Regions from separate parts of the Blautia ammoniilytica genome, predicted to be linked through region 2. Evidence: predicted binding sites of a transcription regulator. Region 2 holds the regulator's gene; the other holds the start of a gene.
What was found. Region 2 encodes HrcA, which represses chaperone genes, less so after heat shock. Its sites were predicted from a motif close to TGTTAGCACTCNNNNNNNNNGAGTGCTAACA; they were not measured.
Positions count from the first base shown of each region.

Region 1 (15,476 bases), on a different contig from region 2:
TTGACAAAGCAGAAGAGCTACACTATAATCATTCTAAAAAGAACGATAAAGGAGCTTCTTGTATAATTCAAATATAAGGAATTCCGAGAAAGAAGGTTGAGAAAAAAATACCTCAGAGTAAAATAAGATTACTGACTTTGGACGGTTAGTAAAAAATCTTATTAAACAGTGAGGTACTTGAAATGAATTATAACACACAGAACGCAAAAATTGCATCTATTACGGAAAAGACTTTAATCGTTGGTATTGATGTGGGAAGTGAAACCCATTATGCAAGGGCTTTTAACTGGCGCAATTATGAGTACTCAAAGAAGCCGTTCGCCTTCAGCAATGATGAAGCAGGATTTTCCTCATTTAAGGATTGGATGGATGATATAGCAGAGAAACATGGGATGAAGGTTGTGATTCCAGGAATGGAACCAACAGGCCACTACTGGCTGAATCTTGGAGCGTACCTGCAGGAACAGGGAATGAAACCAGTACATGTGAATCCACATCATGTCAAGAAATCCAAAGAACTAGATGACAATAATCCGAGCAAAAATGACCGTAAAGATCCAAAGACAATTGCGGGTCTGGTAAATGAAGGAAGATTCTCTTATCCATATATTCCAACCGGGATCTATGCAGAGATCAGAAATCTGTCCAACCTTCGTATTCAGACACAGGAAGAGATTACAAGGATCAAAAACAGAATCGCCCGCTGGTTCAGCATTTATTTTCCGGAAATAAAAGACGTTTACAGGAATCCGGATGCGGTAAGCGGACTGATGGTAATCAAACAGGCACCACTGCCATGTGATATCAAAGAGCTTGGCGTGGACGGAGTGAATAAGATATGGAGAGATGCAAGGCTGAAAGGCGCTGGGATAAAGAGGGCAACGACCCTGGTAACAGCAGCGGAGCACAGCATCGGAAATACGGAAGCACCGAGAAGTGCCAGGAAAGAGATCCGAAACCTACTGAATGACTACGAAATATACAAAAACCGGATGGATGAACTTATGGAAGAGATAAAGGAAACACTTTCTGAGATTCCTTATATAGATAAGCTGATGGAGATCAATGGGATAGGGATAAAGACGGTAAGTTGCGTTATCGCAGAAGTAGGAGACATTGGACGTTTTGATAATCCGAAACAGGTGCAGAAGCTTGCCGGTTATGCCATTGTTGCAGACAGCTCCGGGAAACATAACGGGGCGAGCAGGATCAGCCACAGGGGAAGAAAGCGTTTGAGATATGCATTGTATGAAGCTGCGATATCTGTGATCGGGAAAAATAAAGAATTTAAGGAAATCCATAGTTATTACCGGACAAGGGAGAAAAATCCACTGAAAAAGATGCAGTCAGTGATAGCTGTGGCATGTAAACTGATCAGGATATTTTATACGATACTAACGAAAGGCGTGGATTATGACGGTCAGAGGATGTTAGCTGACATTGTAAGACCTGAAATGCAGTTAGCAGCATAAAGAGAAAGAAACAGTGTATCATGGCCGGTCTGAGCCTTTAAAAGGAAAAGATGAAGGGCTGAGACCAGCCATGATAGCTGGGAGCAGTAAACAACTAGAATGCAACAGGAAAACGTCCACCGAAAGGTGCTGTTGCAGGAAAAAAGTCAGTAATACAACAAACAAAGAATGAGCCAGTAGTCGGCAGGAATACACACCAGAGGGCAAGACCCTGTAGAGGAGCTAAGCTGACACCCTGGTTATGGACAGGCGGGACGAGAGAAGTTAGGACTCAGCACAGACTGATGATCCTGGTAGACATGGGAGGTTCGCTGCCGTAGATGGAGGGATACATACAAGGCCATGTAGAACGAAATAAGAAGACGTTTTACTTTGTGTACCCAAAATCCACTATTTTCGTACCAGATACAGAGAAATGTCCATTCCTATGGCTCTTTCTTCTGAGATATTTATTGATGAAACATTAGAAATTCCTTGATTTTCAAGGAAAAAAGACTTGACTATATAGGGAGGCAGAAGGATGGATCTTATCAAAATCGGAAAATATATTGCAGGCAAACGAAAGTCTTTGGGGATGACACAAAAGCAACTGGCAGAAAAATTAGGTATGAGTGATAAGTCTGTTTCTAAATGGGAGCGAGGAGTTTGCCTTCCGGATGTATCTGTTTATAAAGAACTTTGTTCAATTCTTGGTATTAGCCTCAATGAATTTCTGGCTGGAGAAGATATAGCCCAAGAGAACATGATTCAGAAGTCAGAAACAAATATTATTGAAGTAATCAGAGACAATATAAATAAACAGAAATGTCTGAAAATTATGAAATGTATATTACTAGTTATATCTATTTGTGTTGCATCAATAATCGGATTTACAATATACCATTTTAAAAAACCACAGAATTTTATTTCGCCACTTGCAGAGGATAGTATAGAAATGCAGACGGCAGAATTACTTGCTGGACCGGATGGAGCATTCGTATATAAGTTTATCACAGCGGATAAATATAAAAAACTTAGATTACATATTTATCGATACGAATCAGGGAAATTGAGTGATCAGGACAAAGTAGAAATGGGATTTGAAGATATTCGTTCGCCAAAAAGTGGTGCAATCGTAATGGTGCCTGATTTTGACAATTATGCAATTAAACTAATTATTTCAGGAGATGGTAGTAAGCTGTCAACTGAAATTCCTATTTTAGAAAATGTAGAGGATCGAGAGTACTATGGTAGATCAGCAACTGAAATAAAAAATGTCGTAGACATTAGATACAATGAGCAGCAGCCACTAATTGCTTTTGTTTATGATAACGATGAAATGAGTGTTCCAACTTTAGACGATTTTATAAATAACCAAACAGATTATCTTTCAAAAAATGATTATGTGTATTATGTGGCATTTGAGTTTTGTAAGTAATAGACATATACATACGGAGAAGTAATGACAATAATGGCTCTGACCAGGGAGATATGGAGCAATGATTATTTTGCGATGGATGAATCAATTAAAAAGCACAAAGAGAAAAATGACCTGTTTTGTTTTCTTGTTTGCTAGGAAAGAAGGATAGAGGATACATTATTTTCCGGTGAATCGAAAAATATAGAGTACAAAGTTACCTTGCCAGATAAAAGTGAAAAGTACATGAAAACAATCGTAGCTTTTGCCAATACACAGGTTGGCAGGCTGATTGTAGGAGTAGATGATAAAACACACCAGATTGGGTGAAAACAACGTCAATCCCAAAGTTATGCAGTATGTGATGGGGCGCTGGATGTCCAGTGGATATACGTTTAGCGCCGACCGTAGCGGAGCGAAGGCCATTCAGATGCACAGATCACAATGAATGTTTATAATCACATTACAGAAATGTCTCATGTGGAGAATGAGATGTCTAAAATGAACTTGCCAGAAACCGTACCTGCTGTGGTATAAACCAGAAGTCATTGTTGTAAAATGTGGTAAGAAAATCAGACGAATATATCAGCTGGGAGATGACTCCCACCTCTATAGGTGGTGAGCAACAAGCTGGTATTAGTGGTGGGAGTCAATCCCCCAGCTGATATAGCCTCCGGCAGGATTGCAGAGGTGCGCAGGAGAAGTATGTCATGCAATTGCATGACGCGCACCTCGCAGCAAGAATGCCGAGGCGTTCTTGAATTTTCCAAGATTTTGTTGTAAAAATGTGGTCAAACCAAGAAACCTCCGTGCGAAAGAGAATGTTACGCCATGCATGGCTCGTAGAGTTCACACAATCTTCACAAAATAATTAGCACTCACCTCTTGACAGTGCTAATAGCATGTGTTATATTACACATAGAACAAAGGAAGAGGATAAAAAGAGAACAAAGAAATAGGTTCTATGAGATCCAAACAGATACCCGAGTTCCAAAGAAACAGGTAAAAAACATAAATGTATAATAAAAAAGGAGAGATGACTTATGTTAATGCCTAGCGTTTTTGGAGAAAACTTATTTGATGATTTCTTTAATGAATTTCCATTCTATTATGATGATAAAGCACTGAAAGATACAGAGAAGAAGCTGTATGGCAGGAAAGCTAATCACGTAATGAAGACAGATATCAGGGAATTGTCTAATGGCTATGAATTGATGGTAGATCTGCCCGGATTTACAAAGGATGAGATCAAGGCTTCTCTGGAGAATGGATATCTGACCATCAGTGCTGAGAAAGGTCTTGATAAGGATGAACAGGAGAAGGAAACCGGACGTTACATCCGTAAGGAACGCTATGCCGGAGCCTGCAGCAGAAGCTTCTATGTGGGTGAGGATGTAGACCAGGAGGATGTAAAAGCTGAATTTAAACATGGCATCCTGAAATTGTTCGTTCCGAAGAAGGAAGCAAAACCGGAAGTAGAAGAAAAGAAACATATCGCCATTGAAGGCTGATATTTTTAATATGGGGTGTGCACCATTGGGTGCATGCCCTTTTTTTATAAAAACGCTCCGCAAGGGTGCCTTCAGTGGAGAAGATCGCTTATAATAGATGTTGTGTGAACAGTAACGATGTTGTACTGGCTGGAGGGCAAGCTTTAGGCACAGGGTTGACGGAATAGCTTTTTTGCTTTATTCTTTCCTTATTGATTTATGCGCAGAAGAGATGATAGAAACGGCAAAAGGAAAGATGGAATCATACCATGAATTATATTGTGTTTGATCTTGAATGGAATCAAAGTCCGGATGGGAAAAAATTTGAGAATGCAAGACTACCATTTGAGATTATTGAGATAGGGGCTGTAAAGCTTGATAAAGATAAAAATATCATAGACAGTTTTCAACGGTTGATCAAACCGCAGGTGTACAACTGGATCCATGACAGTATCCATGAGGTGATCCATGTAGATTATAAAGATTTGACAGATGGCCTGCCTTTTCCGCTGGCAGTGCGGGAATTTCTTCAATGGTGCGGAAAGGATTATGCCTTTTTTACCTGGGGCAATCAGGATGTTATGGAGCTGCAACGTAATATGAAATATTATAATATGCTGTCACTGATCAAAGGTCCTGTTACTTATTATGATGTACAGAAGCTATACGGGATCTGTTATGAGGAAGACGGCGAGAGACGAGCACTGGAGACCGCAGTGCAGCAGCTGAAGATCAAAAGCCAGATGGAATTTCACAGGGCTGTTGCAGATGCATATTATACAGCATATGTGCTTCAGTATATTGATGATAATTGTATCCGTCAGAATCCATCCCTGGACGTTTACCAGAATCCAAAGTCAAGAAAAGAAGAAGTTCATATGGAATATTCCATGTGGAATAAGTATGTTTCCAGAGAGTTCTTTTCCAGAGAGCGAGTGATGAAGGACAGGGAGGTTTTAAGCACCTGCTGTCCTGTGTGCCATTGTCCTGCCAGACGGAAGGTACGATGGTTCATGAATAATAATTCGAAGGTTTATTATTGCCTGGCAGTTTGCCAGGAACATGGAACCATAGAGGGAAAGATCCGTATACGGAGAACAGAAGAAGATAAATATTTTGCTGTGAAAACTCTATACCGGGTAGGTACAGAAGAGGCGGAGAAAATCCGTGAAAAACGGGATTCTCTCCGCCTGAAGCGACAGTTAAAAAGAAAGCAGGAGGTCCGATAGGACCTCTTTTTCATATTGTACACCCCATCCTACCAGCTGACCGTTATAATAATAGCTGCTGTTTAAAAGAAGAGGACCGGCAGCGTTGGAGCCTAAGCCCTGCTGCTTTTCCAGGGCAGATACATCTGTTCCCTTGGGAACGGTAACATATACAGTTCTGGTATAGGGAAACGGGCAGGTATTGCCATTATTTTGAAGAATATATTTGTCGCAGGCAAGATCCGCAGTAACTACAGGGGTCTTATCCTGTTTCAGATTGATCTTCTCAAAATTGCCAAACCCATAATCCAGCAGGGATGCTGTATCAGACCAGCCACCGTTAATGGTACCCATAACCACCACCAGAAGGGTCATATTCCCCCGTTTGGCATAAGTAACAAGCGTATTTCCTGCTGCTTCCGTGTATCCGGTCTTGCCGCCAAGAACACCTTCATAAGCATAGTCACGGCCTTCCATCATTTTGTGATGGTTCAGGAGATAACGGGTTTCCTCGAACTTGTTGGTAGGAGGAATCTCGAAGATCTTCCGTGTAACGTATTTGCGGAACAGTGGATTGTACCAGGCTGCCCGTGAGATCTTAGCCATATCATTAGCAGTGGTAACATGATTCTCATCCGGAAGACCGTTAGGATTGTTAAAGTGAGTATTAGTACAGCCAATTTCCGCTGAACGGGTATTCATAAGCTCTACAAACTTTTTCACAGAACCGGAAACAGATTCTCCGATAGCCAGGGCAATTTCATTGGCTGATTCCAACATCAGAGCCATCAATGCCTGATGGACAGTAAAGATCTCGTCAGTATCTGCGTAAATACTGGAATCGCCGGGGGAGATGCCATGTGCAGCAGCTTCTGACATCACCAGCTTGTTCTGTACACTTAAGTTCTCACAGCCAAGAAGTGCTGTCAGGATCTTGGTAATGCTGGCTGGGTACATTTTCTCGTCCGGATTTTTGGAATAAAGGATGGCACCGGTGTACACGTCCATCATCACTGCAGAACGGGCTTCCACCTGGGGACCCTGTGGCCAGCCGGGGATGGAATTGCTTTCCGGGGCAGCATAATAGGCCTCTGTGTGAGGATCCGGTGTAGGCGTGGGGGATTCAGCAGCAGATTCTCCTTCTTCGCCAAAGGCAAATGCAGGCTGTGTGACAAGCATTCCGGCAGATAAAGTGATACATAAAAGACGTTTTAATATTTTTTTTCCTGATTTAACCATAAAAATTCCTTTCATCTTAGCTTACAGGTTAGCATTTCCGAAATTTTGCTTCATTATAACACTTTTTTTCAGTAAAGAACAGGTGGAAAACTTGCCTAAAAAGTCTTGACACAGGGAATTTCATGCACTTATAATAGAAAAGCATATGGAAAAACCATGATGGAGACAGTAAGCGGTATTGAAAGCTTCAGCGAGCCGGGGAGGGTGGAAGCCTGGTGTGAGTCAGATATAGCAGAAGATCACTCCGGAGTTGCGTCCCTGAGGGTGTCTGGCAGCAGATACAGGTAGGGGATGACGGATTTCCCACGTTAACGGGAACGGGTATCGGGCATATGGCCCTGTACATTGTAACAGGTGGTATTACGAGAGCACTTCGCCTTCGTCCTTTTACGGGCGGAGGCTTTTTAAGTTGTAATAAGAGGCTTTTTTGAAGTTCCCTGTTACACATTTCTCAAGGATGAGCAAAAGGAGGAAATGCGATGTATCAGAAAGTAGATACGAACCTGAACTTTGTAGACCGGGAAAAAAAGGTTGAAAAGTTTTGGAAAGACAATGACATTTTTGAAAAAAGCATGGAAAACCGTAAAGAGGGACCAACATATACTTTTTACGACGGACCGCCAACAGCCAACGGAAAGCCTCATATCGGACATGTACTTACCAGAGTTATCAAGGATATGATTCCAAGATATCGGGCAATGAAGGGCTACATGGTTCCAAGAAAGGCAGGCTGGGATACTCATGGACTTCCGGTAGAACTGGAAGTTGAGAAGAAGCTGGGGCTTGATGGAAAGGATCAGATCGAGGAATACGGAATTGAGCCTTTTATCAAACAGTGTAAAGAAAGTGTATGGAAATATAAGGGAATGTGGGAGGATTTTTCCTCTACTGTAGGATTCTGGGCTGATATGGAGCACCCTTATGTTACCTATGAAGATAATTATATTGAGTCTGAGTGGTGGGCATTAAAGCAGATCTGGGACAAAGGCCTGTTATACAAAGGATTTAAGATCGTGCCTTACTGTCCAAGATGTGGGACACCGCTTTCCGCTCAGGAGGTTTCCCAGGGCTATAAGCTGGTAAAAGAGCGTTCTGCTATTGCAAGGTTTAAGGTAAAAGGTGAGGATGCATACTTCCTGGCATGGACCACAACTCCGTGGACTCTGCCATCCAACGTGGCTCTTTGTACAAATCCTCAGGATACTTACTGCAAAGTAAAGGCAGCAGACGGTTATACTTATTATATGGCAGAAGCACTGCTGGATACTGTTCTTGGCAAGCTTGCCACAGAAGAAGCACCTGCTTATGAGATCCTTGAGAAATTTACAGGAAAAGATCTGGAATATAAAGAGTATGAGCCGCTGTTTGACTGCACCGGTGAATACGTGAAAAAACAGGGCAAAAAAGCTCATTACGTTGTATGTGATGATTATGTATCCATGAGTGATGGTACTGGTATCGTTCATATTGCGCCTGCTTTCGGTGAAGATGACAGCCGTATTGGACGGAACTACGGGCTTCCGTTTGTACAGTTTGTAGACGGTAAAGGCGATATGACTGCAGAAACTCCCTATGCAGGAGTATTTGTTAAAGATGCAGATCCTATGGTTCTGAAAGATCTGGATAAAGAGGGCAAGCTGTTTTCAGCACCTAAGTTTGAGCATGATTATCCTCATTGCTGGCGTTGCGATACACCGCTGATCTATTACGCAAGAGAATCCTGGTTCATCAAGATGACTGCAGTAAAGGATGACCTGATCCGCAACAATAATACCATCAACTGGATTCCGGAAAGCATTGGAAAAGGTCGTTTCGGTGACTGGTTGGAGAATGTACAGGATTGGGGCATCAGCCGTAACAGATACTGGGGAACACCTTTGAATATCTGGGAATGCCAGTGCGGACATATGGAGTCTATTGGCAGCCGTCAGGAGTTATTTGAAAAGACAGGGGATGAAAGAGCTAAGACCATCGAGCTCCATCGCCCATACCTGGATGATCTGACCATGAAATGTCCGAAATGTGGCGGTACCATGCATCGTGTACCGGAGGTAATTGACTGCTGGTTTGATTCCGGAGCAATGCCGTTTGCACAGCATCATTATCCATTTGAAAATAAAGAGCTTTTTGAACAGCAGTTCCCGGCAGACTTTATTTCCGAGGCTGTTGACCAGACAAGAGGATGGTTCTATTCCTTACTTGCAGAGTCTACCCTTCTGTTCAACAAAGCACCCTACAGGAATGTAATCGTTCTTGGCCATGTGCAGGATGAAAATGGACAGAAGATGAGTAAATCCAAAGGAAATGCAGTAGATCCTTTTGATGCACTGGAAACATACGGCGCAGATGCGATCCGCTGGTATTTCTATATCAACAGTGCACCATGGCTGCCAAACCGCTTCCACGGCAAAGCAGTGCAGGAAGGTCAGCGTAAGTTCATGAGCACTCTTTGGAATACCTATGCATTCTTTGTATTGTATGCAAACATTGACGAATTTGACGCAACGAAGTATACTCTGGACTATGATAAGCTCTCTGTTATGGATAAATGGCTGCTGAGTAAGCTGAATACGGTTGTTAAGACTGTAGATCAGGATCTGGCAGACTATAAGATTCCGGAAAGTGCAAGAGCACTTCAGAACTTTGTAGATGAAATGAGTAACTGGTATGTAAGAAGAAGCCGTGAGCGTTTCTGGGCAAAAGGAATGGAGCAGGATAAGATCAATGCTTACATGACTTTATATACAGCTCTTGTGACCATTTCCAAGACAGCAGCTCCTCTGATCCCGTTTATGACAGAAGATATTTATCAGAATCTGGTAAGAAGTATTGATAAGACTGCACCTGAGAGTATCCATCTCTGCGACTTCCCTACAGTGAAGGAAGAGTGGATCAATAAGGAACTGGAAGATAACATGGAAGAAGTGCTGAAGGTGGTTGTTCTTGGCCGTGCCTGCAGAAATACTGCAAACATCAAGAACCGTCAGCCTATCGGTACCATGTATGTGAAGGCTCCAGAGAAGATGGATACATTCTTTACTGATATTATTGCAGATGAACTGAATGTAAAAGAAGTAAAATTCACAGATGATGTGGAATCCTTTATTTCCTACAGCTTTAAGCCACAGCTTCGTACGGTTGGACCGAAATACGGCAAGCTTCTGGGCGGTATCCGTAAGGCACTTGCTGAGATCAACGGAAGCAAGGCAATGAATGAACTGAAGACCAATGGTGTTCTTGTTCTGGACATCGACGGAAATAAGGTTGAACTGACAGAGGAAGATCTGCTGATCGAGACTGCCCAGACAGAGGGCTATATGACAGAGACAGACGGCGATACAGCAGTTGTACTGGATACCAATCTGACTCCGGAACTGCTGGAGGAAGGTTTTGTACGTGAGATCATCAGCAAGATCCAGACCATGCGTAAAGAAGCAGGATTTGAGGTTATGGATAAGATCCTGGTTTATGCAAAAGATAATGATAAGGTTATGGATGTGATGAAAGCGCATCAGGATGAAATCAAAGGCGAGGTTCTGGCAGATCAGATCATTCTGGGCGAAGTTCAGGGTTATACAAAAGAGTGGAATATCAATAAAGAGCAGGTAACGCTGGCAGTAGTTAAAGTACAGGAGGATTAACATGATTAACAAGCAGTTTGAGAAAGAGGCCTTCAAGAAGAGTGTACGAGATAATGTAAAATTTCTCTATCGCAAAAGGCTGGAGGAAGCTACCCAGGAGCAGCTTTTCCAGGCTGTATGCTACACTGTGAAAGATGTTATCATTGATAATTGGCTGGAGTCACAGAACGCATTTGAGGAGCAGGATCCGAAGATCGTTTATTACATGTCCATGGAGTTTTTGATGGGCCGTGCCCTGGGGAACAACCTGATTAACCTTGGCGCTTACGGGGAAGTAAAGGAAGCCCTGGAGGAGTTAGGACTTGATCTGAATGTTCTTGAGGACCAGGAGCCTGATCCGGCACTGGGCAATGGCGGTCTGGGAAGACTTGCAGCATGTTTCCTGGATTCTCTGGCAACTCTTGGTTATTGTGCTTATGGATGCGGTATCCGTTATCGTTATGGTATGTTCAAGCAGGAGATCAGGGACGGTTATCAGGTAGAGGTACCGGATAACTGGCTTGTAAATGGTTATCCATTCGAGCTTCGCCGTCCGGAGTATGCAAAGGAAGTGCATTTTGGCGGTTATGTACGTGTAGAATATGATCCTGCAACAGGACAGAATAAATTTATCCATGAAGGCTATCAGGCAGTCAAGGCGATTCCTTATGATATGCCTATCGTGGGATACAAGAATGATCTGGTGAATACCCTTCGTATCTGGGATGCAGCTGCGATTGAGGAATTTGGGTTTGATTCTTTTGACAAGGGTGATTATAAGAAAGCAGTAGAGCAGGAGAACCTGGCAAAGGATATTGTAAATGTACTTTATCCCAATGATAACAAAATGTCAGGAAAAGAGCTTCGTCTGAAACAGCAGTACTTCTTTGTTTCTGCAAGTATTCAGGAAGCAATCTCAAAATATAAAAAGAAACATAATGACATTCGGAAGCTGCATGAAAAGGTTGTATTCCAGATGAATGATACACATCCTACCATGGCAGTTGCCGAGCTGATGCGTATCCTCATTGACCAGGAAGGCCTTGGCTGGGATGAAGCATGGGCAGTAACCACCAAATGTGTTGCTTATACCAACCATACCATTATGTCTGAGGCTTTGGAGAAATGGCCTATCGAGCTGTTCTCAAGACTGCTTCCACGTGTATATCAGATGATCGAGGAGATCAACCGTCGTTTTATCATTGAGATTCAGAACAGATATCCGGGCAACTATGAGAAGATCAAGAAAATGGCAATCATTTACGATGGCCAGGTTAAGATGGCTCATCTTGCCATTGCAGCCGGCTTTTCTGTCAACGGTGTTGCCAAGCTTCATACAGAGATCCTGGAGAAGCAGGAACTGCGTGATTTCTATGAGATGATGCCTGAAAAATTTAATAATAAAACCAATGGTATCACACAGAGACGTTTCCTCTTCCATGGCAACCAGCTGCTTGCCAACTGGGTAACAGACCATATCGGACCAGACTGGATCACAGATCTGTCCCAGATGAAAAAACTGGCTGTTTATGCTGATGATGAGAAAGCACTTCAGGAGTTTATGAATATTAAATTCCAGAATAAGCAGCGTCTTGCAAAATACATCCTGGAGCATAATGGCATTGAGGTAGATCCTCATTCCATCTTTGATGTACAGGTTAAGAGACTTCATGAGTACAAGAGACAGCTTTTGAACATTCTGCATGTGATCTATCTGTACAATCAGATCAAGACACATCCGGAGATGGATATGTATCCGAGAACCTTTATCTTTGGCGCAAAAGCTTCTGCAGCTTATGCCCGTGCAAAGAAGATCATTAAGCTGATCAACTCTGTTGCTGATGTGGTCAATAATGATGCATCCATTAACGGCAAGATCAAGGTTGTATTCATTGAGAATTATCGTGTGTCTAATGCAGAGATGATCTTTGCCGCAGCAGATGTTTCCGAGCAGATTTCTACAGCCAGCAAGGAAGCTTCCGGTACAGGTAATATGAAATTCATGCTGAACGGTGCTCCTACACTGGGAACTATGGATGGTGCCAATGTGGAGATCGTAGCAGAGGTAGGCGCTGAGAATGCATTTATCTTTGGTATGAGTTCTGATCAGATCATCAATTATGAGAACAATGGAGGTTATGATCCGGATATGATCTATAATACAGATCCGGAGATCCGTCAGGTACTGATGCAGCTGATCAATGGTACTTTCTCCAGTGATACAGAGCTGTTCCGTGATATTTATGATTCTCTTTTAAATACAAAGAACAGTTCCAGACCGGACCAGTATTTCATTCTTGGTGATTTCCGCTCCTATGCAGAGGCACAGAAGAAGGTGGAAGCGACTTATCGTGATGAGAAGAAGTGGGCGAAGATGGCACTTCTGAATACAGCTCACAGTGGTAAATTCTCTTCAGACAGAACCATCCAGGAGTATGTGGATGATATCTGGCATCTGGACAAAGTTACTGTAGGCACAAAATAATATTTCATGTCTTATCCGGGCAGTGCAGGACATGAACGGGATAGTTATAGAAACTGAATAAGTATAAAAATTGAATTAGTATAAAAATGGGATACGGTTATCACCAGTCAGTGAAAACCATATCCCATTCTTTTTTTGCTATTTTGGAAGAAATAATTCTCCGGTTGCTGCATTTTTCCAGTATTCATAAGGGAACATATGATACATTTTACGGATGGTATTGCGCTGACTTTCGTAGATCATTGCCAGTTTCCGTTTGCGGATGTACAGTTCTTTGTCCATTTCCCGCAAGCTGTATGGAATCCGGTCATTTACGTAGTAGGTACCAAACCAGTATAATTCAGCCTTGCATCCGGTTTCTTTATATTCTTTTTCAATGATCTGATGTGTCATCTGATGATGCAGATGGCCATATTCGCCATTTTCATTGTGGGTGGCAACCAGCTGCCAGTCTTTGTAGTTAAGAATCGTTGCCACATCTTTTTCCATGGCTGCTCGCCAGTATTTCCAGGAACTGCGTTTGTTGCCAAGTTTATCCGGGTAGGAAAGCATCAGATATTTGCCACCGGCTTCTGTAACCACAGATTGAAATTCTTTGCTGCGAACCGGGTTGTTGCCACCGGTCATACACACTACCAGATACTTATCATCCAGCAGGTGGCCGCCACCCCAGATCAGCTCATCATCCGGATGTGCAGAAAACAGGATCTTCGTATAACCGGACAGATCCAATGCATCTAGCTGATCATCTGTAACTGCAGGCAGGTGCATGTATGGGGAAAGAATGTGCCACCAGTAAATAAGCAGGGATGCGGCTGCCACAGCCAGCAGAGAAAGAAGTGGACGGCCCACTTTTTTGCAGGCCCATTTCATTGTATACATAAAAACCTCCTAAGGGCAGAATGTTCAGGGCGGCTCAGATCCCTTTTTTGTAGAGTATAAAAGAATAAATACAGGGAATCACAAAAAGCACCATCAGTATGGAAAAAAGAAGCCAATAGGACTGGACAAAACCGTTAATGATCATAATGATACCGCCAAGGATAAAAATCCAGGAGGCCATGCGGTGGGTACGGTTCCAGTTCTCTTCACTTGTCAGAGTCCAGGGCAGCCTGATGCCGATTGTAAAATTCTGTTTCACCTTATGCAGATAATTACCTATGACAATAAAGAGAAAGCCAATCATAAGGCTGACCCAAAGTCCGATATCCAGGTCATATCCCAGATTATAAGAATAAAGGAAAATATTAACGCATATGGAAAGCACAGGGATGATCCAGAAGACCATTTTGCCAATGCGGGTATTGATATTTTTTCGTTTGGGATCTGCCAAGGTTGCCAGGGAAACAAAAAGCTGCAGGGCAAGCAGAATCAAAGGAAGCCCAAATACTCCAAAAAATTTGCTGCCCCATCCATCGGCTCCATTATTGTTTGAAAAGTGTATGGCGAATTTCTCAGGCAGCTGATTCCATAAAATCAGGCCTGCAAGTATAGGACTGATAGTAAGAAGGCTTGTAAGTAAAAGAGTTTTTCTGTTATTTCGGATCATTGTCAGATTCTCCTTTCAGATTCTTCAGCCATAGCAGGATTTCATCTACAACTGAAGTATTCAATTCATAATATACATAATTTTTTTCTTTGGCTTCCCATACCAGATCTGCTTTTTTCAAAATGTTCAGATGGTAGGAGATGGTTGCACCAGTCATGTCAAAATGACTTCCGATTTCTCCTGCTGACATCCGACCGCTTTTCAGAAGCTGTAGGATTTCCCGTCGGACAGGATCGGATAGTGCCTTGAAAGTGTTGGCAAAAGACAATTTTGTTCCTCCTTTTAAAAGCATTTAGAAATATTTCTAAATAGAATATATGATAACTTTATGGAAAAGTCAAGAACTATTTAGAAAAAAATCTAAATACCATGACACAGACAGAAAAAATGATTTTACTGCTTCAGTTCTGATACTATAATCGTGTAAAGGAATGAGAATTGAAAGAATATACTATATGGAATATATTTACAAAAGGGATGGTATGTTTCATTAATTATTTATGGGGTGGAATGATTTCTAAAAATATATAAATAATATACAAATAATCTGTTAATTACCGAAAAAAACGTGTATAATATTACATAGTGATACCAGATAGGAAAGGTTAAAGTTGGTGTCAATATAAAATCAGGCAGGACATAAAGGGGGCTTGTATATGAAGATCACATTTATCGGTGCGACCCATGAGGTGACGGGCAGTTGTTATTATCTGGAGGCAGCCGGAAAACGGTTTCTGGTAGATTATGGGATGGAACAAGGACCAAATTACTATGAGAATCAGGAAATCCCGGTAGCCCCGGGAGAACTGGATTTTGTACTGCTGACACATGCACATATGGATCATGCAGGAATGTTGCCTGCATTATATGCAAAAGGCTTTCAGGGACCGATCTATGCAACAGAAGCCACCTGTCATTTGTGTGATATTATGCTTCGTGATAGTGCACATATCCAGATGTTTGAGGCAGAATGGCGCAATCGTAAGGGACGCCGCCAGGGAAAAGCAGATTTTGTGC
Region 1 covers NZ_JAOQJL010000017.1:12,205-27,680, forward strand. The annotation lists gene OCV61_RS09710 (IS110 family RNA-guided transposase) at 183-1,472, shown strand; gene OCV61_RS09715 (helix-turn-helix domain-containing protein) at 1,993-2,889, shown strand; gene OCV61_RS18805 (RNA-binding domain-containing protein) at 3,115-3,198, shown strand; gene OCV61_RS09725 (Hsp20/alpha crystallin family protein) at 3,912-4,379, shown strand; gene OCV61_RS09730 (3'-5' exonuclease) at 4,628-5,587, shown strand; gene OCV61_RS09735 (D-alanyl-D-alanine carboxypeptidase family protein) at 5,561-6,805, opposite strand; gene ileS (isoleucine--tRNA ligase) at 7,285-10,446, shown strand; gene OCV61_RS09745 (glycogen/starch/alpha-glucan phosphorylase) at 10,448-12,910, shown strand; gene OCV61_RS09750 (PIG-L family deacetylase) at 13,049-13,792, opposite strand; gene OCV61_RS09755 (SdpI family protein) at 13,827-14,459, opposite strand; gene OCV61_RS09760 (autorepressor SdpR family transcription factor) at 14,446-14,727, opposite strand; gene OCV61_RS09765 (MBL fold metallo-hydrolase RNA specificity domain-containing protein) at 15,116-15,476, shown strand, end outside.
Region 1: OCV61_RS09725 (Hsp20/alpha crystallin family protein) is a predicted target of HrcA. The motif match lies at 3,738-3,768, and genes of this name have one in related genera.

Region 2 (15,476 bases):
CAACTCCTGGATCTTCTCAGAAAGCTTCTCCTCTGAACGGCTGATCACCTTCAGATTTGGCTTTGTTACCGGATGCTTTGCCACAAAAATGGTACAGCAATCTTCATAAGGAAGGACAGAAGTATCATATGTGCCGATCTCCCAGGCTCTTTCCACAATCTCCTGCTTGTCAAATCCAATCACAGGTCTGTATACAGGCAGTGTACACACCTCATTGGTGGCAGCAAGACTCTGCAGGGTCTGACTGGCTACCTGACCGATGCTCTCTCCTGTGATCAGTCCCAGACAATTGTCCTTCTTAGCAAAATGCTCTGCGATCCTCATCATATACCGGCGCATGATAATGGTCAGCTCATCATGTGGACACTGATCATAAATATATAATTGGATATCTGTAAAGTTTACTACATGGAGGCGGATAGGACCGCTGTATTTTGCCACCAACTTTGCCAGATCCACAACCTTCTGCTTTGCACGCTCACTGGTGTATGGCGGAGCATGGAAATAGACAGCCTCAATCTTTACTCCACGCTTTGCGATCATATATCCTGCTACCGGACTGTCAATACCGCCGGAAAGCAGAAGCATTGCCTTGCCATTGGTTCCAACCGGCATACCGCCCGGTCCCTTGATAGCCTGGGAATAAACATAGATCTTCTCACGGATCTCCACGGAAAGTGTAAGCGCAGGCTCATGTACATCCACCCTGGCCTCCGGAAAAGCATCCAGAATACTGCCGCCAAGCTTTGCACTTACCTCCATAGATGGAATAGGATAAGATTTCTTTGCCCTTCTTGTATAGACCTTAAAAGTGCCTGCATATCCCGGATGGCAGGCCTGCATATAAGAAACCACATCCTTTGCCATCTGGTCAAAGCCCTGATCTTCATAAATCACAACAGGGCAGATATATACGATGCCAAATACCCTTTTCAAAGCTGCCACTGTATCTTCATAATCATATTCTTCCGGGCAGAATACATAAATGCGTCCCTGCTCCTTAACAACACTAAAATCTCCTTCTACTGCAGAAAGGGCAATGTTCATCTGCTTTACAAGGGCATCCTCAAACAGGTATCTGTTCTTTCCCTTGATGGCAATCTCTGCATACTTGATCAAAAATGCATGATATATCATTAATTCTCCTCCTAATGCCTGGAATATCTGCGAAGTACAGGAACCACTTCCCGAAGGACTTCCAGACAGTAATCAATTTCTTCAAATGTATTTTCTTCTGAAAAGCTGAACCGAAGTGTACTCTCTTTCTGGGAGACCGGCATTCCCATGGCAGCCAAAGTACCTGCTGCTTTACGTTTATGGCTTGAGCAGGCGCTTCCTGCTGAAACATAGATTCCCCGGTCTTCCAGTGTATGAAGCAGTACTTCGCTTCTAATACCAAGAAAGCTGGCACTTAAGATCTGTGGTGCCCCTTCCCGTAATCCCATACCATTCAGGCATACATCATCCAGCTTTAAAAGCCCCTCTGCCAAGTATTCCTTCAGCTGATAAAGATGCTCCCTGTTTTCCTCCAAATGGTCATAAACCATCTGTGCAGCTACACCAAGACCTGCGATCCCCGGTACATTGTCTGTACCGGAACGCATCCCATCCTGCTGTCCGCCACCAAGGATCTGGGGCTGTATCTTTGCTTTCTCGTTGATATACAAAAAACCAACCCCCTTGGGTCCGTGCAGCTTATGACTGCTTACAGACAACAGATCAATCCCTGTCTTTTTAGGATGGATGGTATATTTTCCAAATGCCTGGATAGCATCCACATGGTACAAAGCCTTAGGGCTTTTCTCATGGACAAGTGCTCCGATCTTTTCCACAGGCATCACTGCACCCACTTCATTATTCACATACATGGTAGAAACAAGGATCGTATCCGGACGAAGTGCTTCTTCCAAGGCTTTCATATCTACCACACCTGTACGATCTACAGGAAGGACTGTAACTTCATAGCCCATTTGCGCCAGCCTTTCCATTGGCTGCCCTACTGCTGCATGCTCCACTGCTGTAGTGATCACGTGTTTTCCACTTCTTGCATTAGCCTGGGCTGCCCCAAACAAGGCAAGATTATTGCTTTCTGTCCCACCGGATGTAAAAAAGATCTCTTTTTCCTTTACTTTCAGGATCCTTGCAAGGATCTCCTTTGTATCGCGGATGTATTTTTCTGCTTCCACACCCTTCTGATGCATGGCTGAAGGGTTGCCAAAATCCTCTGTCATTGTTTTTACCACGATCTGTGCTACCTGAGGATAGCATCTGGTTGTGGCTGAATTATCAAAATATGCTTCCATCTTATCTTTCCTCCAGCTGGAACATCAGTACTGACAGGATCGCCATTCCTGCTGTCTCTGTACGCAGGATCCTGTGCCCCAGTGTGATCTGTCTTGCTCCATGTTCCATGGCAAGCTGGACCTCTTCTTTTTCAAGACCGCCTTCAGGACCAATGAATATCCCTACGCTCATCCCTGGCTTTACTTGAGACAGAATCTGTCGTGTTTCTTCCATTCCCTTAGCATTCTCATACGGAATAAGACAAAGATCCATCTGCCCGGCAAAATCCAAAGCTTCTTTGAAGGACATTACCGGCTCTACCTTTGGAACGATCATCCTTCTCGACTGCTTTGCACCACCTTCTGCGATCTGCTGCCATCTTTGCTGTTTCTTCTGGGCTTTCTTGGCATCAAGCCGTACCACACACCGTTTCATCTCTACCGGGATAATGGAATAAGCCCCAAGCTCCACTGCTTTCTGCACGATCAGATCCATCTTATCTCCTTTGGGAATCCCCTGGAAAAGATACAGCCGGGTTGGAAGTTCATAATCCGGCCTGGAAATATAATAAATCTTAAGTTCTATCTGTTCCGGTGAAAGGGATTGGATGCTGCAATAATATTCCTTTTCGCCCCCTGCACTGATCCAAAGTTCTTCACCTTCCCGCATACGGAGAACATTCCGGATATGGTTCACATCATCCCCACAGATCAGGATCTGTCCTGCAGCTTCATCTACCTGTCCAGGCTCTACAAAAAATCTCTGCATGCTTATTCCTTTCTTGCTGTCACACATACCCACTCACCCTGATGGGTGATCTCTTCCACCAAAAGACCGGCAGCTTTCACAGCCTGTACCACCGTGTCCTCTTTCACATCCAGAATCCCTGATGTTACATAATAAGCGCCCTTTTTCATATGGCTTACCACTTCTGGTGTCAGAGCAACCAATACATCTGCCAGGATATTGGCTGTTACAAGATCATACTTCTCGTAGCCTGCCTGATCCTGGATCTTCTTATCATCAATAATATTACCGATCATCATATCAAAGGCATCATCCGGGATCCCATTGGCTTCTTTATTCTCTGCGACTGCAGGAACTGCACAGGGATCCAGATCCGTGCCAACTACATGGGCTGCTCCCAGCTTCAATCCTACAATGCCAAGAATACCGCTTCCTGTTCCTACATCCAACATCTGTGTATCTTTATGGACCAGCTTTTTCAGCTGACGGATCACCAGCTGGGTCGTCTCATGCATACCAGTGCCAAAAGCAGTGCCCGGATCGATATGAAGGATCATTTTCCCTTTATCCTCTTCTTTAACCTCTTCCCAGGAAGGTACGATCAGAATATCATCTACATAAAACTGATGGAAGTATTCTTTCCAGTTATTGATCCAGTCCTTATCCTCTGTCTGGGACTGTTCAATACTGCCCTCTCCAATATCCATATAAGAGCTGACCTCATCCAGTACCTGGCGTACATTTTGCAGTACTTCTTCTGTATCCTTATCTTCTTCAAGATAAAAATTCAGGTATGCGATCCCGTCATCCTCTGGACAATCAGGCATAATATCTACAAACATCTGTGCTTTATCTTCATCTGTAAGAGGCTGCTTGTCCTGGATCTCCACACCCTGGATTCCCACATCCGCAAGAGCTGAAATGATCACATCCTCTGCCTCTGTTTTTGTCTTAATGGTAAAACGATTCCACTTCATCTAAATTTCCTTCTCCTTTCCAAATCTTGTGATTTAACACCTCAAAAAATCCCATCAGCTTCTGGTAACGCTGCTTTTTACCGTAAAATCTCCAGAATATTTCCACAAGTGCCACTCCTGCCACAGCATCCACAATATAATGCTGCTTCAATACCTGGGTGGAAACAATGATCAGTGATGCAAATACAAAGGAAAATCTCTGATACCACACAGGAATCTCCCTGGCTCCCTTAAGTCCACGATAACACATCCAGCTTACATAACAATGGATGGAAGGAAAAAGATTAGATGGATGCACACCTCCATCCATAGCATACACAATACCCAGGATCTTTTCAGAAATAGTGCCATCTGTCAGCTCCGGCCGGATATTGGTGGTAGGGATTACAAGGAATAAAATAAAGCATGTCAGATGAATGGTCAGGTCTGTAGCCACAAATCTGTAAAATGTTTTTTTACCCCTTCTTGCAGACAGAAGATATCCAATTGCCCAGAAAGGAAATGCCAGGATATAAAACCACACAAAAAATGGAACCAGAGGCACAGCCCGGTCAAATCCCATGGTAAAGTCGAAATGATGCCTGTTTGCAGTAAGAAGATCACTTCCCCAGTAGATCAGACAATTAGCTGCCAGGATAGTCAAAAGCGGGAGAACCGCCCATCTGGGTACATATTTATCAAGAAATTGTTTCCATTTTGCTTTTTCTTTCAAAGCCGACGACTCCTTTTCTATATTAGGTCTAACCCTTAATATACAATAAGACACAAAAAAAGAAAAGAGGTGAATCCCTCTTTTCTCGTATTTCTCACCATCAAACCTTTGTTTTACTCTTCAAAAGTCTCTTTTAATTTGTCCATGAAGCTTTTTTTCTTCTTTTCTGATCCATCCCCTTTGGATTCAGCAGGACGGTTGCCGCAAGCTTCATCAAATCTGCGAAGGGCTTCCTTGGCCTCTTCATTCAGGCCTGTAGGAACCTGAACCACCAGGGTAACATAATGATCACCACGTATGTTCTTATTCCGCAGGGAAGGAACTCCTTTGCCTTTCAGGCGGATCCTAGTGTCTGTCTGTGTGCCGGGCTTCACTGTATATACCACATCTCCGTCCACAGTGCTGATCTTCACATCTCCGCCCAATGCTGCCTGAGCATAAGTAATAGGAGCTGTAGAAAAAATATTCATATCCTGTCTCTGGAAAATAGGATGACGAGCCACGTTCACTTCAACAAGAAGATCTCCTCTTGGTCCTCCGTTTACTCCTGGCTCACCCTTTTCACGGATGCGGATGCTCTGTCCATTGTCAATACCTGCCGGTACGGACACCTGGATCTTCTTCCTGCTGGAAGTATAACCGGTTCCCCGACAAGCGGAACACTTTTCTTTGATGATCTTTCCAGTTCCATGGCAGTCCGGACAGGTCTGTACATTACGCACCATGCCAAACATGGACTGCTGGGTATAGACGATCTGACCTTCCCCGTTACATCTTGGACAGGTAACCGGAGATGTACCCGGTTTGGCTCCTGTGCCGTGGCAGGTAGTGCATTCATCTTTTAATGTGATCTCCAGCTCCTTATCACATCCGAAAACAGCTTCCTCAAATGTAATATTGACTCTTGCACGGAGATTGGCTCCCTTTGTAGGCCCGTTATTCGGTCTTCTCCTGCTTCCGCCTCCAAACAGATCGCCAAATATGTCCCCGAAAATATCTCCCATGTCTGAACCTGAAAAATCAAATCCACCAAAACCACCAGCACCACCGCCGCCGCCATTTTCAAAGGCTGCATGCCCGAACTGATCATACTGTTTTCTTTTCGCAGGATCACTTAGCACGCTGTAGGCTTCTGTGGCTTCTTTAAATTTTGCTTCAGCTTCTTTGTCTCCCGGGTTTACATCCGGATGATACTTCTTGGCTAACTGTCGATATGCTTTTTTCAGTGTTGCATCATCCGCATTCCTGTCAACACCAAGAACCTCGTAGTAATCTCTTTTATCAGCCATAGTCTCTTTTCCCTAATATAATTATTTAGAACCTTAACATCGGCTGCCACTTCTATTTCAAAGCAGCAGCCGTCATAACAGTCACTTTATTTATGCTGCCGTCTGTGCTATTAAAAACAGACAGCTGCTATTTTACACCTCTTTGTAGTCAGCGTCAACTACATCATCACCATATCCGGCTTCATTGCTGCCTGTAGCTCCGCCCTGGGATGCGCCTCCCATATCCGGGCCTGCTCCTGCAGCTCCACCCTGTGGATTCTGTGCCTCATACATCTTTGCAAAAAGCTTCTGAGCACTTTCCATCATCTTCTCCTGTGCAGCTTTGATATCAGCTACCTGAGAATCTGTAACTTCATCAGGATTTGTGCATTTTGCAAGGATATCTTTCAGGGCATTCAGATCAGACTCGACTGCTGCCTTATCATTGGCATCGATCTTATCTCCTGCTTCTTTCAGGGCATTCTCAACCTGGAATACCATGGAATCTGCATTGTTCTTTGTATCGATTGCTTCTTTACGTTTCTTATCCTGTGCCTCAAACTCAGCAGCTTCTTTTACTGCCTTGTCGATATCGGACTCAGACATATTAGATCCTGCTGTAATGGTAATGTGCTGCTCTTTGCCTGTACCAAGATCTTTTGCAGATACATTTACGATACCATTGGCATCAATATCAAATGTAACCTCGATCTGCGGAACACCACGACGTGCTGGCGGAATACCATCCAGACGGAACTGTCCAAGGGATTTGTTGTCTTTTGCGAACTGACGCTCACCCTGTACTACGTTAATGTCTACAGCAGTCTGATTATCTGCTGCTGTAGAGAAGATCTGGCTCTTCTTTGTAGGAATGGTTGTATTTCTCTCGATCAGTCTTGTAGCGATACCACCCATTGTCTCGATAGAAAGTGACAGCGGAGTAACATCCAGAAGAAGGATATCACCTGCGCCAGCCTCTCCTGCAAGCTTACCACCCTGTACGGAAGCACCAAGTGCAACACACTCATCCGGGTTAAGAGATTTGCTTGGCTCCTTGCCAGTCAGCTGACGAACCTTATCCTGAACAGCAGGGATACGTGTAGATCCACCAACCAGAAGTACCTGACCAAGCTCAGATGCTGTAAGACCTGCATCTGAAAGTGCACGGCGAACCGGCTCAGCAGTCTTCTCAACCAGATCATGTGTCAGTTCATCGAATTTAGCTCTTGTAAGGTTCATGTCGAAATGCTTCGGACCTTCTGCTGTAGCTGTAATGAACGGCAGGTTGATATTGGTTGTTGTTGCAGAAGAAAGCTCTTTCTTTGCTTTCTCAGCTGCTTCTTTCAGTCTCTGAAGTGCCATTTTATCGTTGCTTAAATCAACACCCTCGTTCTTCTTGAACTCGGAAAGCATATAATCTGTGATTCTCTGGTCGAAGTCATCACCACCAAGACGGTTATTACCTGCTGTGGAAAGAACCTCGATAACACCATCGCCGATCTCAATGATAGAAACATCAAATGTACCACCGCCAAGGTCATATACCATGATCTTCTGCTCTTTTTCATTATCAAGACCATAAGCAAGAGCTGCTGCTGTAGGCTCGTTGATAATACGTTTTACATCAAGACCTGCGATCTTACCTGCATCCTTGGTAGCCTGACGCTGTGCATCATTGAAATATGCTGGAACTGTGATCACAGCCTCTGTTACAGGCTCACCTAAGTATCCTTCTGCATCTTTTTTCAGCTTCTGAAGGATCATAGCGGAAATCTCTTGTGGAGAATATTTCTTGCCATCAATATTTACACGATAATCTGTACCCATCTCTCTCTTGATAGAGGAGATTGTCTTCTCTGCATTTGTTACAGCCTGACGTTTTGCAGGCTCACCTACCAGACGCTCACCTGTCTTTGTAAATGCAACAACAGACGGTGTTGTTCTGGATCCTTCTGTATTTGCAATAACGGTAGGTTTTCCACCTTCCATAACTGCTACACAACTGTTTGTAGTACCTAAATCAATACCAATAATCTTACTCATGATAATTCCCTCCTGATTAATTTGCAACTTTAACCATACTGTGTCTTACAACAAAATCTTTATAGGTATATCCCTTCTGGAATACTTCTACTACTTCATTAGCACCTGCATTTTCATCCTCTACATGCATCACTGCATTATGGAGGTTCGGATCAAACTCTTTGCCTTTGGCCTCGATCTCCTTAACACCCATCTCATCAAGAGCGGTCATCAACTGTTTGTAGATCATCTTCATGCCATCTGCAAAGGCATCTCCCTCTGGAGCCTGTGCAAGTCCTCTTTCAAAATTATCCACAACAGGCAGGATCTTTTCAACAATATCTCTTGCTCCGATCACATACATGCTGGCCTTTTCTTTTTCCGTTCTTTTACGGAAATTATCAAACTCAGCCATGTTTCTCTTTAAACGATCGGTAAGCTCTTCCACCTGCTGTTCAAATTTATCTTTTTTCTTTTTTCCGAAGAAAGAAGTCTTTGTCTTTTCTTCCGGTTTGGCATCTTTTGTTTCTGGCTCTTCTGATGCTTCAGCCTCTGGAACTTCTTTTTCCTCTTCTTTGGAAGATTCTTTCTCTGTATCCTCAGCCTCAGCTGCTGTCTCTTCTTCGCTGCCGTCAGTCACCGGAATCTCAACTGTTTCTTCTGTAGCTTCGGTTTCTTTCTTTATATCTGACACGCTGTCAACCGCCTTTCTATGTTTTCTTATTTACTGCTTCATCAAGATGAACCTTAAGCTTCTTCAAGCTGTCCACAACATTCTCATAATCCATACGCTTAGGTCCGATGATACCGATGGTTCCATGCATCCCATTGCCCAACTCATAAGAGGCAGTCACAACACTGCAATCCTTCATGGTCTGAATGGGAACCTCATCACCGATGTACACCTGAACACCTGTGCTTTCCTGATCACCCATGCTCTCACGAACCATATCTGCCAATTCCTTCTTATCCTCGAAAGTGGAGATCAGCTCGCTTGCTCTGGACTTGTCAGCCAGCTCCGGATATTTAAAAATATTGGTGGTTCCTGATGTATATACTTCCAAATCTTCCTCATCCACCTGAATGGTGGCTGCCACTGCGTCTAACACGGTAGCTACCACACCGCTGTGGGTTCCTGCCTGCTCCTTCAGTCTGGCGATCATACCAAGATTGATATCCTGGATAGGAACTCCGTTCAGGTTGGTATTCAGAAGAAGGTTTAATTTCAGAATAGTCTGGTCATCCATCTCTTCGTCCAGATCAATGATCTGATTGCGGATCACATTGCCTTCACAAACAACAACTGCGATCAGCTGGTGCTCACTGACTCGGGAAAGCTGAATGAATTTCAATCGGCTTCCGCTGTACTGTGGAACCGTGATCATAGTGGCATAATTAGTATTGGCTGCCAAAACCTTGGCAACCTTCTTTAATACTTTATCCATCTTATCCGTGTTCTCTATCATCATCTCACGGATCTCTGCGATCTCTGATTCCTTTTCCCTGGTCAGTTCATCTACATAGAGACGATAGCCTTTGTCAGATGGAATCCTTCCTGCAGATGTATGAGGCTGTACGATATATCCCATATCGGTCAGGTCTGACATCTCATTCCGGATGGTTGCTGAACTTACATTCAGATCTGGATATTTGGAAATTGTCCTGGAACCTACCGGCTCACCTGTTTCCATGTATGTTTTGATGATTGCTTTCAGTATTTTCTTTTTGCGCTCATCTAATACGTCATCCATGAATGTTTGCTCCTTTCTCCATCTGTTTCTGTTAGCACTCAACATAATGGAGTGCTAACATCTATGGTCTTAAGATACACCTGTTGTAAAAGTTTGTCAATATTTTTTACAAAATATTTGTGTGAAAATTTGGTGATGATTTTTCCTGATTGAGAAATGATTGTAAACGGCTTATAATATAGTTACTCAATATAAAAAAAGGAAAACACTACAATGGATTATAAAAAACATCTGACCTATTTTACAGGACTGGCTATCGGGCTTCTGACTCTTTTACTGGCTTTATTTCTTTCTCCTGCTGTTCCATGCTCAGCCGGCACTGCTTCTGTCACTTGGCGCGTTACCCAGTACGGCGATGACCATGCCGGAAAGCAGTCCATGTTCTATACCATCAAGGGCAGTAACGGCAAACTGATCGTAGTAGATGGTGGCTGGACAGATCAGGAGGCCTTTGTCCGTAAGACCATCCAAAGTCTGGGCAGCAAAGTTGATCTGTGGATCATCACTCACCCGCATCCGGATCATGCCGGTGCTTTTATCAAAATCTTTTCTTCTCCAGGAGATATCCAGATTCGAAAAGTGATCGCTCCTAAGATCAATGACAGTCGCTACCGTAAATTTAAACACAGCTGGGATGAATATCCTGTGTTTCAGCAGTTTATGAAATTAATGTGCGGCACCTCCAAAATCCACTGGAAAGGAGCAGGTGACAGCTTCCGTTTTTCCGGACTGAAATTTCAGTTTTTCAACGGTTACAGCAACACCCTTACCAATACCACCAAAGACATCTGCAATGGTTCCTCCCTGGTATTTAAAGTATCCGGCAGGAAAACCAGCATGCTGTTCACAGGAGATATTCTCACAAAGGTAGGCAGACGGCTGATCAGTACATATAAGAAGCAACTAAAATCCACCTTTCTGCAGGCGCCGCACCACGGCAATAATACAGGTCGTTATTCCTTCTATAAATATATCGGTGCTGATATCACTTTTGTGGATGCCCCTGCTTTTCTCCGGACTTATCCTGCAGTAGCCCGGAATCTTCAAAATATAAAAGCACTTGGCGGACAGGTATATACCTACAACAGTTCCAGGCGAAGCGTTATCATTCACTGAAAATTGCAGGAAGATTTGGGATTTCCTGTAAGATCACAAAATGACCGGTCAGATGTGTTTACACCTGCCGGTCATTTTCATAAGTTTTTTTATAAGATTTTCCACTTCTTTCAGATTCAGGGAGATTAAATCCCCTGGAATGGTATTCCCTGCTGTACCGCTGACATTTCCAAAACGCAGCTGCCTTCCTCACATAAAAGCCCATATAGCACACCGGATAGCTTAATTCCATAAATCTCAAGAGATTCATCCCTCCTTACATAGGTTTATTATCTATTTTATCTGTGGTTTTCCTTTCGACAAACGCAGTCTCTTTTGAATTTCTTTCACTCTGGTTACTTGTGATTGAAATACTGATGAAGATTGCAACCTACTCTGTAGTTGCAGTAGAAATAATCAGTATTATCCCTATACTTTCAAAAGTATTTCTGCTATAATCGGGAAACAGAGTACAGCGCAGACGGTAACGTCCACCCATAAATAGATTCTGACAAAGAGGTGTTTCCATGGATCATTTCAAATTACATTCCGAATACAAACCTACCGGCGATCAGCCGCAGGCCATTGAGGAACTGGTCAAGGGCTTCAAAGAAGGTAACCAGTTTGAAACCCTGCTGGGTGTTACCGGCTCAGGTAAGACCTTTACCATGGCCAATGTGATCACACAGCTGAATAAGCCTACCCTTGTCCTTGCCCACAATAAAACACTGGCAGCACAGCTGTATGGTGAGTTTAAGGAGTTCTTCCCTGAGAACGCAGTGGAATATTTTGTTTCCTATTATGACTATTATCAGCCGGAAGCTTATGTTCCCTCCTCTGATACGTATATTGCCAAGGATTCAGCCATCAATGATGAGATCGATAAGCTTCGTCTTTCCGCTACTGCTGCCATGTCCGAAAGGCGTGATGTGATCATTGTATCTTCTGTTTCCTGCATTTACGGTCTGGGTTCTCCTCAGGAATTCCAGGACATGATGATCTCTCTTCGGCCTGGCATGACCAAAGACCGGGATGAAGTGATCCGGGAACTGATCGATATCCAGTACACCAGGAATGAAATGGATTTTCACCGCAGTACCTTCCGGGTACGTGGAGATACTCTGGAGATCTTCCCTGCCAACTACTCTGACAGTGCGATCCGTGTAGAGTTTTTCGGCGATGAGATCGACCGGATCACAGAGATTGATGTGCTTACCGGTGAGATCAAATGTGAGGTTTCCCATGCAGGGATTTTTCCGGCTTCTCATTATGTAGTACCAATGGAACAAATCCAGCGTGCAGCCAAGGCAATCGAAGAAGAACTGGAAGAACGTGTTACTTACTTTAAAAGCGAAGACAAGCTTCTGGAAGCCCAGCGTATTTCCGAACGAACCAATTTTGATATCGAAATGATGAAAGAAACCGGCTTCTGCTCTGGCATTGAGAATTATTCCAGGCACCTGGCAGGTCTTGCTCCTGGTCAGCCCCCTTACACCCTTCTGGATTATTTCGGAGATGATTTTCTTCTGATCATAGATGAGTCCCATAAAACGGTGCCTCAGATCGGTGCCATGTATGCCGGTGATCAAAACCGTAAGCAGACCCTGGTGGATTACGGTTTCCGTCTTCCCTCTGCAAAGGACAACCGACCTTTAAGCTTTGATGAATTTGAGCAGAAGTTAGATCAGGTTCTGTTTGTATCTGCTACTCCTGGTGAATACGAAGCAGATCATGAACTTCTTCGTGCAGAACAGCTCATCCGTCCTACCGGCCTTCTGGATCCGGAAGTAGAGGTACGTCCTGTAGAAGGCCAGATCGATGACCTGATCGGAGAAGTGAATAAAGAGGTAGAAAAGAAGCATAAGATCCTGATCACAACCCTGACCAAACGGATGGCAGAGGATCTTACCCAATATATGAAGGATGTGGGGATCCGTGTACGTTACCTTCACTCGGATATTGATACACTGGAGCGTGCACAGATCATCCGGGATATGCGTCTTGATATATTCGATGTACTGATAGGTATCAACCTGCTTCGAGAAGGCCTTGACATCCCGGAGATCACTCTTGTAGCAATCCTGGATGCAGACAAGGAAGGCTTCCTCCGTTCGGAAACCTCCCTGATACAGACCATTGGCCGTGCTGCACGTAACAGTGAAGGCCATGTGATCATGTATGCAGATACCATGACCGATTCCATGCGTCAGGCCATTGATGAGACCAGACGGCGCCGTCAGTTACAGGATGCCTATAATCAGGAACATGGTATTAAGCCAACCACTATCAAAAAAGCCGTCCGTGATCTGATCGCAGTATCCAAGGCAGTAGCAGAAACAGAAGTGAAGCTTGCCAAGGATCCTGAATCAATGAACAAAAAAGAGCTTACCAAACTGATCTCCCAGGTAGAAAAACAGATGCGTGCTGCTGCAGCTGATCTTAACTTTGAACAGGCCGCACAGCTACGCGATAAGATGATCGAATTGAAAAAAAGCCTTGCCGAGCTTGAAGGGAATTAACAGCATTCCCGGCCCGGCAGGGCTCTTTTTTCTGTTACATTGTCTTTTCAGCTTCTAATTTAATCTCATGATAAAGTTCTGAAAAGCTCTTTTTATTTTTACGTGCCAGTTCTGCCACGCTATCACTTTCCGGATAGCAATAGCATTCTCCTTCCCAGGTGCAGGATTTCACTTTTGCTATCCCATAAACCGTACTCACATTCTTAATCTCCCGAATCATTTTAGAGCGGTTTACCAGGTAATATCTGATCCCTATAGCTGTGGTATGGACAAAGACCAGTTTTTCCATACTTTTCCGATCTTGTATTTTGCAAAGGATACTCAGCTTGTAGGCGGGACGATTCTTCTTCATATAAATTGGCTGATACCAGACATCCAGTGCTCCTGCCTGCAACAGCTCTTCCATAACAAAACCAAGTGTTTCTCCTGTACAGTCGTCCAGATTACTTTCCAGTACCATCACCTGATCTCTTTCTTTATCATCCGGGGCTTCTCTGGTTTCGCCAGTTTCTCCCAGACTCTCCGGATTCTTATTCTCCTCAGGTACTTGGATCCACATGGCACGAAGAATCCCTGCAATCCCGTAATCTCGCTTACCACCGCCCATACCCATTCTTTTGATGATAAACTGCTCCGGCAAAGTATCCCTGGTTCTAATCGCCGCTGCAATCGCCGCACCGGTAGGCGTTACCAGTTCTCCCTGCACATGAGTAATATGAAGTGGCAGCTGATATGCCTGAGCAATAGCTGATGTTGCAGGAACAGGAATGGGAAGAAGGCCATGCTGGCAGCGGATCTGTCCCTGTCCTTCATTTACAATCGGAATAACCACTTCCCGTACCTGAAGATCATCCAGACATATCGCAGCTGCTGCAATATCAATAATAGAATCCACTGCACCCACTTCATGAAAATGTACCTGATCCACCGGCTTTCCATGCACACTTCCTTCTGCCTCTGCCAGGATCCTGAAAATCTTAAGCGCCAGTTCCAGTGCATAAGGAGTCATATTTCCAGCCTGAAGAATCCGGGTGATCTCCTGAAGATTTCGTCCATGATGTCCGTTTTTATGGACACTGTCATGATGAACATGCTCTTCATGGCTGTGTCCGTGAAGATACTCCATATCGTGGTCATAATTATCATGCTCAAGGATCACATTAAAATCGCAAACCCTTAAACCGGATTTGGTCACATTTGAAATCTCTGCTTTCCAGCCGTCCAAAGGCAGGCTTTCCAGAGTTTTTACCAGATGCTCCGGATCAGCCCCAAGATCCAGAAGAGCTGCTACTGTCATATCTCCGCTGATTCCACTGGAACAATCCAGATAAATCATTTTTTCCTGTTTCTGCATATATAAATACTCCCTGTTTTCTCTTCGTTCGTAACTGTTATGTGTTTTTCATCGTTTTTTATCCACACCGCCTTATTATAAAGCAAAAACCTGCTTCTCTCAACCAAAAAAAGAAAAGCCGTTGCTTTATAACAACAGCTTTTCCATACTTTTAGTCCCTGATGGGACTTGTTACGTTTTTAAGCCATTCCCGCTCTTCTTCCGGCAAAAAGGCTTTAATCTTCTCATATACCATTTCGTGATACTGATCCAGCCATTTCTTTTCTTCACAATCCAGGTATTCCATTTTCACAGCGGAAAGATCAATCGGACAAAGAGTCAGTGTTTCAAAATGCAAAAGTCCATCCTGGGAATCCTTCACACACAAAATCAGATTCTCTATACGTATCCCATGGCTTCCTTCTACGTAAACTCCTGGCTCATCAGAAGTGATCATCCCCTCCTGAAAAACTGTTTTCAGATGATCTGGCAATCTCCAGTGAATAAAATTAGGCGGCTCATGTACATTCAGAAGTGCGCCTACTCCATGTCCGGTACCATGATTAAAGTCCAGTCCATGCTCAAGCAGCGGCCCTCTTGCCAGATAATCCAACATCTGCCCATTTGTACCCTGATGGAATCTGGCCTTTGCCAGATCGATCATACCCTTTAATACCAGCGTATAATGAAACTTCTGTTCCTCCGTTACGGTTCCCATTACAACCGTTCTTGTAATATCTGTTGTACCAGCTCTGTACTGCCCGCCTGC
Region 2 covers NZ_JAOQJL010000009.1:64,789-80,264, reverse strand. The annotation lists gene thiI (tRNA uracil 4-sulfurtransferase ThiI) at 1-1,137, opposite strand, end outside; gene OCV61_RS06275 (cysteine desulfurase family protein) at 1,149-2,303, opposite strand; gene OCV61_RS06270 (16S rRNA (uracil(1498)-N(3))-methyltransferase) at 2,305-3,051, opposite strand; gene prmA (50S ribosomal protein L11 methyltransferase) at 3,054-4,007, opposite strand; gene OCV61_RS06260 (phosphatase PAP2 family protein) at 3,982-4,719, opposite strand; gene dnaJ (molecular chaperone DnaJ) at 4,833-6,008, opposite strand; gene dnaK (molecular chaperone DnaK) at 6,141-8,030, opposite strand; gene grpE (nucleotide exchange factor GrpE) at 8,047-8,703, opposite strand; gene hrcA (heat-inducible transcriptional repressor HrcA) at 8,720-9,760, opposite strand; gene OCV61_RS06235 (ComEC/Rec2 family competence protein) at 9,974-10,876, shown strand; gene OCV61_RS06230 (hypothetical protein) at 10,935-11,117, opposite strand; gene uvrB (excinuclease ABC subunit UvrB) at 11,383-13,374, shown strand; gene larC (nickel pincer cofactor biosynthesis protein LarC) at 13,409-14,728, opposite strand; gene OCV61_RS06215 (aminopeptidase P family protein) at 14,880-15,476, opposite strand, start outside.